Regions from separate parts of the Lacrimispora xylanolytica genome, predicted to be linked through region 1. Evidence: predicted binding sites of a transcription regulator. Region 1 holds the regulator's gene; the other holds the start of a gene.
What was found. Region 1 encodes HrcA, which represses chaperone genes, less so after heat shock. Its sites were predicted from a motif close to TGTTAGCACTCNNNNNNNNNGAGTGCTAACA; they were not measured.
Positions count from the first base shown of each region.

Region 2: the regulator HrcA is predicted to act here: its motif matches at 2,712-2,742, upstream of OW255_RS05725 (co-chaperone GroES).

Region 1 covers NZ_CP113524.1:1,019,595-1,024,341, reverse strand. The annotation lists gene dnaK (molecular chaperone DnaK) at 1-571, opposite strand, end outside; gene grpE (nucleotide exchange factor GrpE) at 635-1,243, opposite strand; gene hrcA (heat-inducible transcriptional repressor HrcA) at 1,288-2,337, opposite strand; gene OW255_RS04915 (3D domain-containing protein) at 2,615-3,172, shown strand; gene OW255_RS04910 (3D domain-containing protein) at 3,402-4,112, shown strand; gene hemW (radical SAM family heme chaperone HemW) at 4,557-4,747, opposite strand, start outside.
Region 2 covers NZ_CP113524.1:1,191,294-1,196,040, reverse strand. The annotation lists gene OW255_RS05735 (DUF6106 family protein) at 27-536, opposite strand; gene groL (chaperonin GroEL) at 621-2,240, opposite strand; gene OW255_RS05725 (co-chaperone GroES) at 2,326-2,616, opposite strand; gene OW255_RS05720 (hypothetical protein) at 2,885-3,445, shown strand; gene OW255_RS05715 (VOC family protein) at 3,579-3,926, opposite strand; gene OW255_RS05710 (SLC13 family permease) at 3,976-4,747, opposite strand, start outside.

The DNA.
Region 1 (4,747 bases):
AAAGTACTTCAATTACGCCGTCACCGATTTCAATTGCAGATACGTCGAAGGTACCACCGCCTAAGTCGTATACCATGATCTTCTGCTCATGCTCGTTGTCAAGGCCGTATGCCAAAGCTGCTGCTGTCGGCTCATTGATGATACGCTTTACATCAAGACCAGCGATCTTACCAGCATCCTTGGTTGCCTGACGCTGAGCATCGTTAAAGTAAGCTGGTACGGTAATAACAGCTTCTGTAACCTTCTCACCTAAGTAAGCCTCTGCATCTGCTTTTAATTTCTGAAGAATCATAGCAGAGATTTCCTGAGGGCTGTAGTTCTTGCCGTCAATGGTTACCTTGTAATCGGTACCCATATGTCTCTTGATGGAAGAGATGGTACGGTCTGCATTTGTTACTGCCTGACGCTTTGCAGGCTCACCTACTAATCTTTCACCGTTCTTTGTAAATGCTACGATAGATGGAGTTGTTCTTACTCCTTCGCTGTTAGGGATAACAACTGGCTTACCGCCTTCCATAACGGCTACACAGCTATTTGTTGTACCTAAGTCAATACCAATGATCTTGCCCATAGTTTTCTTCCTCCTAATTTATGAAACAAATGTAACATGTTTTCAGATTTTTATATTTTATTATTAATTAGCTACCTGTACCATGGAATGTCTCACCACAGTATCCCGGTAGGTATAACCTTTTAAAAGTTCCTGTGCAACTACATTCTCTCCCAGAGATTCATCTTCCATGTGCATCACTGCATTATGGAAATCTGGATCAAATGGCTGGCCAACTGCTTCAATTGGCTTTACTCCTGCTTCTTCCAGAGATTTCATAAGCTGTTTGTAAATCTTTTCCATGCCTTCAGCAAATGCAGATCCCTTTTCCTCTTCCGGAATGGCTGCAAGGCCTCGTTCAAAATTGTCAACAACGGGAAGGATTCGTTCAATGATATCCTTTGCCCCGATTTCAAACATGGCTGACTTTTCTTTTTCTGTTCTCTTTCTGAAGTTATCAAATTCTGCCATACTTCTCTGGAGACGGTCTGTCAGTTCCTCGATTTTTTCATCCTTTGGATCCGGCTTATCTTTTTTCTTACCAAAGAAGCCTTTCTTTGCAGTATCGCCTTTTGTGCTTCCTTCTTCGTTCTGCCCGTTCTCAGATGCAGTCTCTTCTGCTGTGGGCTCTGTGCCTTCTATCTCATTTTCAGCGGAAACGGCATCTTCCTCATTCAAAATCTCATCTGCCAGTTTTTCCTCTGTTTTCACATCTTCCATGCTCAATGTTCTTACCCTTACCTTTCATCTTTTTTCAATATCACATCAAGCTGCGTCATTAAATTGCGCAGAGTACTGAGAACCTTCTCATAATCCATTCGCTTAGGGCCGATGATTCCAATGGTTCCTCGTAACCCTTCCCCAAGCTCGTAATTGGCTGTTACAATGCTGCAGTCCTTCATATCCTTAACCGGTGCTTCATCTCCGATATAAACCTGGATACCGGAATTGCTTTCCGAGTCATTGACATCATCAACCAGCTCCTGCAAAAGCTCCTTTTGCTCCAGAGTTCCAAGAAGTCTGCTTGCCTTATCTCCCTCGCTCAGCTCCGGATATTTAAAAATATTAGTAGTTCCGCTGGTATAAATCTGTAAATCCTCATCATCTGCCCGAATGGCTGCTGCCACCTCGGTCAGTACCCGGTCAACCACTTCACTGTGATGGCCTGCCTGAACCTTTAACCTGCTGATCACTTCCAGATTAATCTCTTCTATGGTCAGTCCGTTTAAGGCACTATTTAAAAGAATGTTTAGATTTAACAATCCTTCGTCATCCAGTTCCTTATCAATGGGAATCATGGTGTTCTTAATAATATTGCCTTCAATGACAATCACCACCAGAAGCTTTCCTTCATCTACCTTTGACAGCTGGATAAACTTTAGCTTATTTCGTTGATACTGAGGAGCGCTGATCATAGCCGCATAGTTGGTATTCTGAGCCAGAAGCTTTGCCATCTGCTTTAACATAAGCTCTACACGGTCTACTCTCTTTAGCATCATATCTTTGATTTCTGTTACTTCTTCTTCCTTTTCCAGCATGATCTGATCCACATAGAATCGGTATCCCCTGTCGGAAGGAATTCTTCCTGCTGAAGTATGAGGCTGAACAATGTAGCCCAGTTCCTCTAAATCAGACATCTCATTACGGATTGTGGCGGAGCTTAAATTCAAATCCGTATACTTTGATATGGTTCGGGATCCAACCGGTTCTCCGGTTTCCAGATAAGTTTTAATGATGGCCTTTAATATGGTTATCTTCCGCTCATCCAGCTGATCTTTATCCTTCAAACTGCCACTCTCCTTTCTTAATGCTTTATTAGTGCTTTGTTAGCACTCAACGTTTGGGAGTGCTAACATCTTCTTTTCATAATATATGCTTTTTTTCTACATTTGTCAATACATTCCTATAAAAAAAATACGTTAAGTTTTTATGACCACTTTCTACATTTTTAAACATAGTACAAGCATATATTACAAAGGTGTTGACATTTTTTTCTTGACTTTTAACACTTTTGTAATATAATAGTAAATGATACACCATAACAACACGATTGCGAGGTAAATCATGAAGCGTTTTTCAGGTAAGCTACGAATCACAGGACTCCTGACAATCCTTTGTATTCTGCTGTTATCTACGTCTGCAATGGCAGATGAAGCTGCTGGTAAAGAACAGACTACAGCGGATGCACAGTCCGGGAGTGTCCAAACGATAAAAAGTGATGCCAAATCCGAGAGTGGTACTGAGGACACAAAAAACTCAGAGGAAATCGGACCTGGTATTAAAAAAGAAACAGAACCGCAAGAGACAGAGCCAACTGGACCTGTTTTTGAAAAAGGAGCATCACTGGGACTTTTTTCTGCAACTGCATATTGCCCCAGCAAAAGCGGAAAAATCGGCCGGACCTACTCCGGTACTACACCAAGAGCACAGCATACCTTGTCTGCGGATCTTACAATTTTGCCAATCGGCACTATGGTCATGATCGATGACGTCATCTATACTGTGGAGGATACTGGAAGCGGAATCAGAGGAAATAAGGTTGATATCTACTTTGGAAGCCGGGAAGAGGCCCTAAACTTCGGCAGACAGACAAAAGAGATTTTTGCAGTGAATGTAAAATAATACATGTCCAAATGGCGCCCAGATAAGCGATTTAATTTCGCTTTCTGAGGTGCTTTTTTGATGTCCAAAATTCTCTCCCCTAATAGTATGAAATAAGTTAGCCTTGACTTTTCTGGAAAAATATGTAAAATGAATACTTGTACCTCATTTATTACAAAACTGTTACATATAATTATAAGAGTGTTAATTTATATTACAGTTTGTAAAAAAGAAAGGAAGTATTTGTAATATGCAAAATAGGAAGAACCTTCACCACATTTCTGGAATTTTACTGATGACAATCTTTGTTTTAATAAACACATTAAAAGCCTATGGTAATCCGGTAACCGGTATTATCGACGGTGCGGATGATAAAAATGTCCGGGGCTGGGCATTTAACAGCTCAGAACGAGAATCCACCTTGCCTGTAAGAGTCATTATCACCAACCAAACAAGCGGTCAGGTGACGGCTGAGCTTGAAACCACTGCTTCCAAACACCGGGAGGATTTAGCCGCGCAGGGAAGCGGTACCGGTAATTATGGATTTGAAGTGAACGTTCCCTGGGATACCTACGAAAATGGCACTTATCTCATTGAAGCCTACGCATCAGGGCAGAAGCTATCCGGCACCAAGGTATACGGCGTTGGCACTGCGGTTCCTGCTGTTAATCTCCGCTCCATCGGTACGTTTAAAACAACCGCCTACTGTCCCTGCAGGCAGTGCTCCGGCAAATGGGGCGGCCGCACCAGCACAGGAACCATTGCTGCTGCCAATCATACCATCTCTGTGGACCCAAGAGTCATTCCTTATGGAAGCAAACTCATGATAGGCGGTGTTATTTATACCGCGGAGGACTGCGGTGGCGGCGTTAAGGGAAGACATATTGATATTTTCTTTAATACCCACGGAGAGACCCGTTTTTATGGCACGAGAAGCATGGAGGTCTTTATAGTCCAGTAGAATAGAAGTAACACCATATTTTTAGAATAAGCTGTAAGCAATTGTGAGGTATTAACCTACATTACCTGAGTATACAATGAGGTTATGAAAAGGCACAGAACACAAAGAATGGTTTCTCTTTGCGTTCTGTGCCCTTTCTCTATTCTTACAAATAAGAATGTATCACCAAATCGCTCTACAGCTTTTCCGTTTTATGAGAAGTTATCCACTCCCATACGCTGCACGCTCATATCTCATATACAAATACATGAAATACGTATTGATACCTGGCTGCTGCTTGCAGACTAAAAATCCATTGAAATATTTTTAATATTCTAGAAGATCAATACAAGTATGTGTTATACATATACATTTAAACGTACATATGCATTTGTATTTGCACATGATTTACATGTACATGCAACGCGTTCCAGCTCTTATATGGATTAACGACCAGTTTAAAGCTTATAACAGGAACTGACTCATCGCATAATTGCTGACATCAATTCCGTGGGAAGTCAGTTTGTAATAACCATCTTTAAATTCCATCAGCCCCTCCCGCTCCAGCTTATCCAGCACCTGACCATAGACATTACGGATATTCTGACCGAAATTACTGACAAAGTCATGGGCAGATACCCCATTGGTCAGCCTAA
Region 2 (4,747 bases), 170 kb from region 1:
TTTAAACTGTCCCTGCCTTTTTCCCTTTATAACTGCGAAACAACCTTACGAGGGGCTGTCATCTTCATACATTTAAGCAGCTTGTCATTGGGCTCAAAAATAATCTTTGTTCTTTCTGAGCTGGACTGGCTGATCAGTGTATAAGTGCTGGCACCAGGAGTCTTAGAGGAAAAGTCCAGTACCTTCATTTCCTTAGTCTCATGATCCCTGGCTTCTGTGGAGCCGGTGGGAGCGACGATCTGTATCTCTTCCATGGTGGCTTCCCAGGCCTTCTTTCTCTTGCTTTTGCCGTAAATACGGTCAATGGACAATGAGCCAGTGACAAACAGGTACTCATATTCCACCTCACTGTTTCTAAATACCAGATAGGTGGCACCTCCCACAGCAAAGAGAATGATTACTCCGAAAATCCCAAAAGCCGGAGAAATGGATAGTAAAAATGCGATGACGCATAAAACTCCCATTAAAATCTTAAGCACCATGGTGTAGGCCGGAGCTTTGCGCTTCACAAGCCATTCTGCATACATTTCATTCATAATGATACTGGATCCTTTCTTCCCTGCCCACATTACCAGGGCATGAAGACTACCTTAAAGGTGTTTCTTCTGTAGGAATATGTCTTACATCATATCCATTCCGCCTGGTGCAGGCATTGCAGGTGTCTTTTCTTTAATATTAGCAACTACGGACTCAGTTGTCAATAAGGTAGATGCTACGCTGGTAGCATTCTGAAGGGCACTTCTTGTAACCTTGGTAGGATCTAAAATGCCAGCTTCCACCATGTCTACATACTCTTCTTTATAAGCATCAAAGCCAACGCCGACCTTAGACTCTTTTACCTTATTGATGATAACGCTTCCTTCCAGACCTGCGTTAGCAGCAATGTGGTATAATGGAGATTCCAGTGCTTTTAAGATGATCTTTCCGCCTGTCTTCTCATCGCCTTCTAATCCGGCTACTACGTTTTCGATTTCAGTGATTGCGTGGATATAAGCAGAACCGCCGCCTGCGATTACGCCTTCTTCAACTGCTGCTCTTGCTGCAGATAAAGCATCTTCCATACGAAGCTTTGCTTCCTTCATCTCAGTCTCTGTGGCAGCACCTACACGGATTACTGCAACACCACCGGATAATTTAGCAAGTCTTTCCTGTAATTTCTCGCGGTCAAAGTCAGAAGTTGTTTCTTCGATCTGGCCTTTGATCTGTCCGATTCTTGCAGCGATTGCGTCTTTATCTCCGCAGCCATCAACGATAACTGTGTTTTCCTTCTGGATCTTAACGGATTTTGCACGGCCTAATAAATCAAGAGTTGCATTCTTAAGCTCATAGCCTAATTCGTCAGAGATTACAGTTCCGCCAGTTAATACTGCGATATCCTGTAACATCTCTTTTCTTCTGTCGCCGTAGCCTGGTGCTTTCACACCTACTACATTGAAGGTTCCTCTTAATTTGTTCACGATAAGAGTGGTAAGTGCCTCTCCTTCGATATCCTCTGCGATGATTAAAAGTCTTGCTCCAGACTGTACCACCTGCTCTAATAAAGGAAGAATCTCCTGAATGCTTGAAATCTTTTTATCTGTGATAAGGATGTACGGATCGTCTAAGTTGGCTTCCATCTTTTCCATATCGGTGCACATGTAAGCAGAGATATAGCCTCTGTCAAACTGCATACCTTCTACTAAATCAAGCTCTGTCATCATGGTCTTGGATTCTTCAATGGTGATAACACCGTTGTTGGAAACCTTCTCCATAGCGTCAGCAACCATCTCACCTACTACGTCATCGGCTGCGGAAATAGCTGCAACTCTTGCGATGGAAGCTTTGCCCTTAATCGGCTCGCTCATGTTCTTAATCGCTTCTACAGCTGCTTCTGTAGCCTTCTTCATTCCTTTTCTAAGAACGATTGGGTTAGCGCCTGCTGCTAAGTTCTTCATACCTTCGTTGATCATTGCCTGAGCAAGCACGGTAGCGGTTGTAGTACCGTCACCAGCTACGTCGTTGGTCTTTGTTGCAACTTCTTTTACTAACTGAGCGCCCATGTTTTCAAAGGCATCTTCTAATTCGATTTCTTTTGCAATTGTTACACCATCGTTGGTAATAAGAGGTGCTCCAAATGATTTATCAAGTACAACATTTCTTCCTTTCGGTCCTAATGTTACACGAACGGTATCTGCTAACTGATTAACACCTGACTCAAGTGCTTTTCTCGCGTCTACGCCATATTTAATCTGCTTTGCCATGATTCATTCCTCCAGTTTTCTTCTAAAATGATAGAAAGCTCAATATGGGCTTTCTGAGTGGTTGACGAAATGTCCGTCACTTTATTTATTCGATCACTGCTAAAATATCGTTCTGCTTTACGATTACGAACTTCTCGTCTTCTTCGCCAGTCTCAATTTCTGTTCCTGAATACTTGGAGAAGATTACCTTATCGCCAACCTTAACCTGCATGGTAACTTCCTTGCCGTCTACCAAACCGCCAGGTCCTACTGCGATGACTTCCGCCTGCTGTGGCTTTTCTTTTGCCTGACCCGGCAGAACAATACCGGACTTTGTTGTCTCCTCTGCAACCAATGGTTTTAACACAACTTTGTCAAATAATGGTACTAATTTCATTGCAATTCCTCCTCATAGCTTTCTGCTTATTTTCTTTCTTTTGGCCTCCCGAAAGAAGTTTTTTTATTATTCACATACTAAGTTATATCACTCATTATTAGCACTGTCAATAGTTGAGTGCTAACTTTATATTTTTTTTACATTTTTGCCATACTAGACCCATTTTTTGCCTTACCTACTTAGTTTATAGAAATTTTCTTATTATATACCTTTCTTTTTTCCAATAGAAGTATTACAATAACAAGGAGAATGAAAGGAGTGTTATTTTATGGCAAAAAAAGGTTATGGTTTTGGGAAATTCGTGGCATTCGCCACAATCGCCGGCGCAGTAGCAGCAGGCATCTCTTATTTTACGAAATACAAATCTTTTCACAAAGAGCTGGAAGAAAATTTTCATGACTTTGAAGATGATGGCAATGACGATATTTCCAAAATTGACAGCACGATGAACCGTAACTATGTTTCTTTAAATGCCAACAAGGACGAGCTTAAGACCGCAGCTTCCGATATGGCTGACGCAGCCAAGGATGCAGCCGTTGCTGCTAAGAACCTTGTAAAAGACGCAGCTAACATCGTAAGCGATACGGCAAAGGAAGCAGCTTCTGCTGTGGCATTTACGGCAAAGGACATGTTTGACTCCACATTAGAAAAAGAAGATACCGAAGAAGACACAGAGGATATCACAGAAGACGGCGGTCTTGATTATACCGCATCCCAGGCTCTGCCCGAGGAAGAGGAAGTCATGACAGAGCAGGAGCAGGTGACAGACTCTATAAAAGAAGCATCTGAAGACGATACGACTACCATCGAAGAGGATGACATCGAATAATTTTAGAATTAACAGGATAAGGAGCTGTTTCCCATTGATATTACATCATGGGAAACAGCTCCTTATTTTGTTTTCAGAACTACTTTGACAGTTTCATGTATGTTAAGAAGAAGTTTCTTCTATAGATAATCTGTTATTTTTCCATAATGTGAATGGCAAAGCCGCCAAACTCACCGTCTAAATAGACGTTCTTTAATTTCCCTTCCTCAGTATAAGCGGCAGTATCCATGTTAAAGGAGAAGCCTTTCTCTTTCAGTTCTTCTGTGGCAGCGGTCAGATCAGGAGTCCTCATAGCGATATGGCCATTACAACCAAGGAACGGGGCTTTCATACATTCAAAGTATGGACCGGCAAATTCAGATTTCTGTCCATGGCGTGGTTCTATATTAAACATCATGGCTAAAAGCTGTGCAAGCTTCTCTGCCTCTTTAGCATCGGGTGTGTTAATCCCAACATGCTCTAATTCAAACTTGGCTTTCACAATGATACCTCTTTCTATATTTAAGTTTTTTGGGGTTTCTTCTTTGTCCCTACATAGGGAACATCAGGAGGGAACCGGCTGTCAAGGCAATCAGACGAATAAAATATTGGGGAATCGTAAATTTCCAGAATTCCGAAATCTTATAATTTCCAACGCCCATAACCATTGCAGGCATACCATCAATAGGAAGGAAATGTCCACACCAGCCAGATATTACGATGGCACATGCAGCAGCCGTAGGATCAAGTCCAAGACTGGTACAGGTGGCAATGGCAAGTGGTGTAAATACATAAACGGTTCCAATGGTTGATCCCGTCATTGTTGCCAGCACGCTTGTAAGAATACAAAATGCAAGGATCATAAGGAAAGGATTGATATTAGTTCCAAGCATACCTGCTACGGTGGAGCCAACCAGATTGGTCAATCCAGTGCTTCCAAGTGCATCAGCAATGCCTATAACACCAGCAGACATCAATATAATAGGTGCGCATATCGCATCACGTATTTCTTTAAAGTCCATAACTCCAATGACAAGAATTACTGCAACAGACAGACCAGGAATTGCATAACCTGCATCACCAATAAAGCTCTGGAGTATCATTCCTATTACTGCGGCTACGAAAGCAATGTATGTTACCTGCTCTTTCCACTTTGGAAGGGTACTAACTGTTTCTCCCTGAGCTTTTGCAGCCTCTGTTGCCTTAGCAATGGGATGATCTGGAAGGAACTTATACTGGATCACACAGTTAAGTAAAAAACCAAGAGATAATATTAAGTTAATAATTGCAAACTTTACGACTGATACCTGTGCAAGAACACCT